DNA from 2 places in the Metabacillus rhizosphaerae genome. Region 2 is predicted to be linked to the other one. Evidence: predicted binding sites of a transcription regulator. Region 2 holds the regulator's gene; the other holds the start of a gene.

Region 1 (4,439 bases), 2.6 Mb from region 2:
GGTGCCATTCAGTTATTTAGACAGGAACTAAATGATTCAATGATCCTTGGTGCAGTTGGTCAGCTCCAGTTTGAAGTGTTTGAATACCGGATGAAGGCTGAATACAATGTCGATATCGAGTTCACATCACTTGGAGAACGAATTCCTCGATGGATTAAAAGTGAAAAGTTTGAAAAACGTTTCTTCGATTCAAGAAGCATGCTAGTCCGCGACCGTTTTGGTGCCTATGCTGTTCTTTTTGAAAATGAATTTACACTAAGATACTTCCTAGAAAATCAAAAGGAAATAGAGTTAGTTGATCTTTTAGAAGAGAATGACTACCAAGGTGTCACATCACAAAAATAATGTTTATGGCTAATTCTTCGGAGTTAGCCTTTTTAAATTAGGCCGTTTTCGCAAACTTTGTTGCTATATACCAAGTGAAGCGGTCTGGTTGATTGCAGCGAGAGTTGCTCGCTTTCCGCGGGGCGGGCGGTGAGCCTCCTCGGCGTAAACGCCTGCGGGGTCTCACCTGTCCCGCTACTCCCGCAGGAGTCTCACACTTCCGCTCCAATCAACCTAATAAGTTTTCGTTTTTAAAAGCAAAGTCTCTTAGACGAGCCGTTAATTTAATGTGTTTTTAAAATAGAACATGGTATGATTATTTGTGAAATCATACATAGTTTTAATCAGAAGCGAGGGATGCTAGTTGAAAATTTTTCGAGCCGCTTTGAAAGAGATAGATCTTGTGTCAACCTTATTTAATGAGTACAGAATTTTTTATGGCAAGCAAGCTGATCTTGAAGGAGCAAAGACCTTTATTGAAGAACGTATGAGATTTAATGAATCCGTTATTTTTCTAGCAATGGATGGAGAAAGTCCAATGGGGTTTGTTCAACTGTATCCCATTTTCAAATCAGTAGGTATGAAACGTAAATGGCTGCTTAATGATTTATTCGTAGCCGAAACATATCGTCGCCATGGTGTTGGTAAAGCATTAATGAATCAGGCAAAAGAGTTTGCTTTAGAAACAAAAGCTGCTGGAATTCTTTTAGAAACAACAAAGGATAATACAAAGGCTCAAGCTCTTTATGAACAGTTAGGCTATGTGAAAGAGGATGCCGTATTTTTCTACAACCTTTCTCTGTAACATCCAAACTATTTTTCGAATAGGAGATCAATAATGGTTTTAAAAGTTATATTAGCGTTATTCCTTCCGTTTTTACTCGTTATCCTCTTTACTAGAGTGTGCTATAACCACTATGTTGGTACATCCTTAACAGCGGCTCTACTTATAGCTTCATATGTAAGAGGTTTTACAGACGATCCGCTTATCATTGCATTGGACATTATCTCACTTGTCGTAGGATATTTATATGCGCGAAAAATGAAAGCAGAGTTAATAAGGAAGAAATAGGTTTGAGTATCGTCAAAAGTAGATATACTTAATAGAGAGATGGGAGCTACCTGGTGGTGCTCTTTTTTCTTTGGTTGAAGGTAAAGGATGGAGTAGTTGCAAGATTATGAGCGGAATTTGCAAGATTATCATGAAAAGTTGCAAGATTATGAGCAGAAGTTGCAAAATTTCATCCAAAGTTGCAAGATTTCCCCAAGTTTGCAAAATTCTAAGCTAAAGTTGCAAGATTAACATAAAAAGTTGCAAAATCCAAAGCCAAACTTGCAAGATCAAATTAACGATCAACACCCGAATTACACCGATCTTACATACCTAAATAAAAAATACGAACTATAGTTCGTATTTTTAGTGTTTTTCCATATAAATGTGGTAAACTATTACTATTGAAACTTTCTGAATGGAGGCTTTTGCGTGAGCGAGCAATTTGAATTAGTCTCGAAATACAAGCCACAGGGTGATCAGCCTAAGGCGATCCAGTCATTAGTCGATGGAATTCAGCAAGGAAAAAAACATCAAACATTGCTAGGTGCAACTGGAACAGGTAAAACCTTTACTGTTTCAAATCTTATAAAAGAAGTGAATAAACCCACATTGGTTATTGCCCATAACAAAACATTAGCTGGGCAGCTATATAGTGAGTTCAAAGATTTTTTCCCAAACAATGCTGTTGAGTATTTTGTAAGTTATTACGATTATTATCAGCCTGAGGCATATGTTCCACAAACCGATACATTTATTGAAAAAGATGCAAGTATTAATGATGAAATCGATAAGCTCCGTCACTCAGCTACATCGTCTTTATTTGAACGTAATGATGTCATCATTATTGCCAGTGTTTCGTGTATCTATGGCCTCGGTTCTCCAGAGGAATATAAAGAGCTTGTTGTTTCTTTAAGAACAGGCATGGAAGTTGAAAGAAACCAGTTATTGAGAAAATTAGTTGATGTTCAATATGAACGCAATGATATAGATTTCCGCAGGGGTACTTTTCGGGTTCGTGGGGATGTTGTTGAGATCTTCCCGGTTTCCCGAGATGAGCAATGTATTCGCGTTGAGTTCTTTGGTGATGAAATCGACCGGATTCGTGAGGTCGACGCATTAACAGGTGAGATTTTAGGAGAGCGTGAGCATGTTGCGATTTTCCCTGCATCCCACTTCGTAACTAGAGAAGAAAAGATGGAGAAGGCCATCGTCAATATTGAAGCTGAGCTTGAGGAACGTTTAGCCATAATGCGCGAAAATGGCAAGCTTCTTGAGGCACAGCGTCTTGAGCAGCGAACAAGATATGACCTTGAGATGATGAGAGAAATGGGCTTTTGCTCAGGGATTGAGAACTATTCACGTCATTTAACACTTCGTCCAGCAGGCTCAACACCTTATACATTGCTTGACTTCTTTCCCGATGATTTCTTGATTGTCATCGATGAATCACATGTTACATTACCGCAAATCAGGGGTATGTTTAATGGTGACCAGGCTCGTAAGCAAGTATTGGTTGATCACGGCTTTCGCTTGCCGTCAGCTATGGATAACCGTCCACTTCGCTTTGAAGAATTTGAAAAGCATATTGAAAACATTGTGTTTGTTTCTGCAACACCTGGTCCTTATGAAATGGAACACACTCCAGAAATGATCGAGCAAATTATTCGCCCAACAGGACTTTTAGATCCAACCATTGATGTCCGTCCTATTGAAGGACAAATAGATGATCTAATTGATGAAATCCATGCTAGAGTGGCGAAAAATGAACGTGTACTAATCACAACACTAACGAAAAAAATGTCTGAAGACTTGACGAACTATTTAAAGGAAATTGGGATAAAGATAAATTATCTGCATTCAGAAATTAAAACATTAGAGCGGATTGAAATAATAAGAGAGCTTAGACTTGGTAAATATGATGTTCTTGTAGGGATTAACCTGTTAAGAGAAGGGCTAGATATTCCAGAGGTATCATTAGTCGCGATCCTAGACGCTGACAAAGAAGGATTTTTACGTTCAGAGCGTTCCCTTATCCAAACAATTGGTCGTGCAGCACGAAATGCAGCAGGGCATGTTATTATGTACGCAGATAAGATAACGAATTCAATGGAATTGGCCTTAAATGAAACGAAACGCCGCCGTGAAATTCAACAGGCATACAACGAAAAACATGGCATAACACCACAAACAATTCAAAAAGATATTCGTGAAGTAATTCGTGCAACAGTTGCAGCTGAAGAACTGGAAGAGTATGAAACATCGATCACGAAGAAATTGACAAAGATGACGAAAAAGGAACGAGACAAAGTCATTTCAGAAATGGAAAACGAAATGAAGGAAGCGGCAAAGGCTTTGAACTTCGAACGTGCTGCTGAATTACGTGATTTAATTTTAGAGCTTAAAGCGGAAGGATGAAACAATTATGGCAATGGAACATATCGTTGTGAAGGGAGCGCGTGCTCACAACCTAAAAAATGTAGATGTCACCATTCCGCGTGATAAGCTTGTTGTTTTAACTGGTTTATCAGGTTCAGGTAAATCTTCGTTGGCTTTTGACACCATTTATGCAGAGGGACAAAGACGTTATGTTGAATCCTTATCAGCATATGCGCGCCAATTCCTCGGACAAATGGATAAACCTGATGTAGATGCAATCGAAGGACTTTCACCTGCGATATCGATCGATCAAAAGACAACGAGTCGAAATCCACGTTCTACAGTTGGAACGGTAACGGAAATCTATGATTATTTACGTCTATTATTTGCAAGAGTTGGTCGACCAACATGTCCAATCCATGGAATTGAAATATCTTCGCAAACGATTGAACAGATGGTTGATCGGATACTAGACTATCCTGAACGAACAAAGCTTCAAGTTCTTGCACCGATTGTTTCTGGTAGAAAAGGGACACATGCTAAGGTATTTGAAGATATTAAGAAACAAGGTTATGTCCGTGTTCGTGTTGATGGTGAAATGCAGGAGCTATCTGATGAAATTGAATTAGAGAAAAATAAAAAACATTCGATAGAAGTTGTGATTGACCGTATTGTCGTCAAAGAA
Region 2 (4,439 bases):
TATGAGTAATTCCAATTAATTATAAAAATTCTTTGCCTGTAGAGAGGAGATTTTCAATGTCTAAATATTCAAGAGAAGATATTGTAAGTTTAGTAAAAGAAAATAATGTAAAATACATCCGTTTACAATTTACGGATATTCTTGGAACGATAAAAAACGTTGAAATCCCAGTTAGTCAGCTTGACAAAGCATTAGACAACAAAATGATGTTTGATGGATCTTCAATTGAAGGTTTTGTACGTATTGAAGAATCTGATATGTATTTATATCCAGATCTAGATACTTTCGTTATCTTCCCTTGGACTGCTGAAAAAGGCCAAGTTGCTCGTTTTATTTGCGACATTTACAATCCAGATGGAACCCCATTCGCTGGTGACCCACGTAACAATTTACGTCGTCTATTAGCTGAAATGGAAGAGCTTGGATTCACAGACTTCAATCTAGGACCTGAGCCAGAATTCTTCTTATTCAAACTAGATGAAAAAGGTGAACCAACTCTAGAATTAAATGACAATGGTGGTTATTTCGATTTAGCACCAACTGACTTAGGTGAAAACTGCCGTCGTGACATTGTTCTAGAACTAGAAGAAATGGGCTTTGAAATTGAAGCTTCTCATCATGAGGTTGCACCTGGACAGCATGAAATTGATTTTAAATATGCTGGAGCAATCAAAGCATGTGATGATATTCAAACATTTAAATTAGTTGTTAAAACAATTGCTCGTAAACATGGACTACACGCTACATTTATGCCAAAACCATTATTCGGTGTAAACGGATCTGGTATGCACATGAACTTATCATTATTCCGCAATGGTGAAAATGCATTCTTAGATACTAGCGCTGACCTACAATTAAGTGATACAGCTAGACAATTTATTGCAGGTATTATTAAACACGCATCAGCGTTTACTGCAGTAACAAATCCAACTGTAAACTCATACAAACGCCTAGTACCAGGTTATGAAGCACCATGTTATGTTGCTTGGTCTGCACAAAACAGAAGTCCATTAATTCGTATTCCAGCATCCCGTGGATTAAGCACACGTGTAGAAGTACGTAGTGTTGACCCTGCTGCAAACCCATACTTGGCAATGAGTGTTCTTTTAGCTGCTGGACTTGACGGTATTAAAAATAGTCTTGAAGCACCAAAACCAATTGATCGTAACATTTATGTTATGTCTAAAGAAGAGCGTATTGAAAATGGGATCGTTGATTTACCAGCAACTCTTGCTCAAGCATTAGATTTACTAAAAGCTGACAGCACAATGAAACACGCGTTAGGCGAGCACTTATTTGAGCATTTCATCGAAGCTAAAGAAATTGAGTGGGATATGTTCCGTACACAAGTACACCCATGGGAAAGAGAACAATACATGTCAATGTATTAATAATAAGACCCCTTAACACAATTTGTGCTAAGGGGTTTTTGATTAAACTTCAGGTCAAATAAATACTTGTTTTTAGTAGTTTATTAAATGAATAACTTGCAGATAAAAACGATGTAATTATCTTAGAGTATATGAAAAAAGCTTGCCGATTGGCAAGCTTTTAATGGATCGTCCGATAAACCCCAATTACTTTTCCTAAAATACTAACATTGCGTAAAATAATAGGCTCCATAGTAGAGTTTTCTGGCTGTAAGCGAATATAATCCTTTTCTTTAAAGAATCGTTTACAGGTTGCTTCATCTTCTTCAGTCATTGCCACAACAATATCACCATTATTAGCAGTCTGCTGCTGTCTTACAATGACCATGTCTCCATCTAGGATACCAGCTTCTATCATACTTTCCCCCATTATTTCTAGCATAAAAACATGTTCCTCGTCATTTACATACCGATCAGGGAGTGGGAAATATTCTTCAACATTCTCAATTGCTGTAATCGGTAAACCCGCCGTTACCTTACCAATCACCGGCACGTTTACAACTTTACTTCTTGGAATATGAAGTGTTTCTTCCTCTTCCAAGATTTCTATTGCTCTTGGTTTAGTTGGATCACGACGAATCAATCCTTTTGATTCTAATCTAGCTAAGTGACCATGAACAGTAGAGCTGGATGCAAGGCCAACTGCTTCGCCTATTTCTCTTACAGACGGCGGATAGCCTTTCTTTTGTACTTCATCTTTTATAAAACTTAATATATCTTGTTGTCTTTTTGATAGTTTCGTCATCCTTTGTGACACCTCGGATTCCTGTAATATATGTTTATTATAGCATCATTTACCTATTAATACAAACATAAGTTCGAGGAAACAGTTGACTAGAATATTTGTTCGTATTATACTGAAAATATAAATACGAACAAATATTCTTATGAGGTGGTAAAATTGAAAAAAGAAACAATATTTTATATTCTATCTTTCTTTGCTGTGGTATTAGCTGTTACAGGGGCTATTTCATATACTGGTACAAATGAAAATTTAGAAAAATTTCATCAAGTAGAAATTGAAGAAGGGGATAGCTTATGGAGTATTGCTGAACAATTCCATGAAAATGCTAACATAACAAAGCAAGATTTTGTAATATGGGTGCAAGATAAAAATAAAATGAATTCAAGTGTAGTTAAACCAGGTGATTTAGTTTTTGTACCAGTAGAGAAAGAACAAATATACCAATTTGAACAGATTGCTAGTGAATAGAAAGTATATCTAGTTACTGGATTTTTCTTATACATAGAAATGATACAATTTTATTAGCTAGGGTGATCCGAAATGAAGGCCATCATTTATTGTAGAGTTAGTACAAATAAAGAGACTCAAGATACCTCAATTGAGAGGCAAAAAGAGGAATTAGTAAAGCTTGCTGAAATACATAACATAGATGTAGTAAAGATAATTGAAGAACGGCATAGCGGATATGACATCGATCGAGATGGAATAATAGAGGCACTTGCTCTTATAAAAGATAAACAAGCGGGCTTGCTTCTTGTACAGGATGATACCCGCTTAGGACGCGGACATGCTAAAATTGCTATTTTACATGAAATAAGAAAATTAAATGCAAAGGTATTTACTCTTAATGAACAAGGGGAGCCGGAATTATCTGAAAGTGATATCATGGTATTAAATATACTTGCAGCGGTTGAAGAATTTCAACGAAAACTCGTAAATTATAAGATTAAAAGAGGAATGAATCGAGCAATCGCAAAAGGATATAGACCACAAGATAATTTATCTAATTTAGATAAGGGTGGAGGTCGTGAAAAAATTGATGTACCAATTGAGGAAATAATTAAATTACGTAGTAAGAAACTCACTTTTCATGAGATTGCTGCTACACTAAGAGGTGTAGGCTATGATGTTAGTAAAGCTACTGTTCATAGAAGATATAAAGAATATATTGATAGTGAAACGATCGATCATAACTAGCAAATAGTAATTAATTATATGATTTTTCTGCTTTAGGTTGCATAGGAGTTGTCAATTCTGTCTTCTTTTAGTAATATGACATGTAAGTTAATCACGATTTTACATTGTTAATGTAAAACCACTAGTTGATTTGGATTGTAAAATTAACATTGGACTATTTGTGGATGATTTACCTAGGAAGATCGAGTTGGTTGACTAATATACATGAAAGCCCAAAGGAGAATGAAATAATATGTTACCTAAAGATAAAATTGATCGAATAAATGCATTATCAAAAAAATCAAAATCAGAAGGCTTATCAGCAAAAGAACAAGAAGAACAGCAATCTCTACGTCAACAATATTTACAAGCTTTTCGCTCGTCAATGAAAAATACTTTAAAAGGTGTAACAGTTGTTGATCCAAATGGAAATGATGTAACACCACAAAAATTAAAAGATGAGAAGAAGTTTAATCTTCATTAGAAGAATAGATCTTAATGATTTATTCTTTTTTTATTTAAAATATTTCACATTTTTTTCTTTTCAATATAAATAAAAAAATGTTAAGCTCTTCGACAAAAATAGTGGCTTCTTTCTCCGTCTTAAGACAATTCTTGCTTTGATGATCTTTTATAATAATAGAAATAGATGATAGAGGAGGAGTGAAATGGTGAGACACTATTATATTTATTTAATAGAAGAAGAATTTGCTAGTCACTACTTTGGTCGGGAGTCAAAAATTTATCACCTGTTTCAGGATTTTCACTGGACAACAGTTCGCTCAAATCATGTAGCTACACTTGAAAGACAAATTAATTATATTACTAAGCCCATTCCTTCATTATTTATACATCAACTACTTGGTACTCACTTAGCAAATCGTCCTGATTATCAAAATATTCACCATATACATAAGATCGAACTTAAGGCTAATCGAGGGAATGCTACATTAATCGTAAAAGACCGTCATTTAGAGCTTTCCTCTGATGGAAGCTATGAGGCAGAAACGATTTTCTTTGAAGTTCTAAGGAAATTTGATCCTTGTTTTTTAGCGATGGATTTACAAGGTGAAAGATATGGTTGGTTA

The links. Region 2 encodes LexA, which represses DNA repair genes until DNA is damaged. Its sites were predicted from a motif close to CGAACATATGTTCG; they were not measured.
Region 1: the regulator LexA is predicted to act here: its motif matches at 1,723-1,736, upstream of uvrB (excinuclease ABC subunit UvrB).

What each region holds. Positions count from the first base shown of each region.
Region 1 covers NZ_CP147403.1:1,348,948-1,353,386, forward strand. Annotated here, with positions in the region: gene WCV66_RS06445 (peptide chain release factor 3) at 1-345, shown strand, start outside; gene WCV66_RS06450 (GNAT family N-acetyltransferase) at 689-1,129, shown strand; gene WCV66_RS06455 (CsbA family protein) at 1,163-1,396, shown strand; gene uvrB (excinuclease ABC subunit UvrB) at 1,808-3,793, shown strand; gene uvrA (excinuclease ABC subunit UvrA) at 3,801-4,439, shown strand, end outside.
Region 2 covers NZ_CP147403.1:3,942,721-3,947,159, reverse strand. Annotated here, with positions in the region: gene glnA (type I glutamate--ammonia ligase) at 57-1,391, shown strand; gene lexA (transcriptional repressor LexA) at 1,552-2,175, opposite strand; gene WCV66_RS19220 (LysM peptidoglycan-binding domain-containing protein) at 2,332-2,643, shown strand; gene WCV66_RS19215 (recombinase family protein) at 2,716-3,372, shown strand; gene WCV66_RS19210 (DUF896 domain-containing protein) at 3,605-3,835, shown strand; gene sirA (sporulation inhibitor of replication protein SirA) at 4,020-4,439, shown strand, end outside.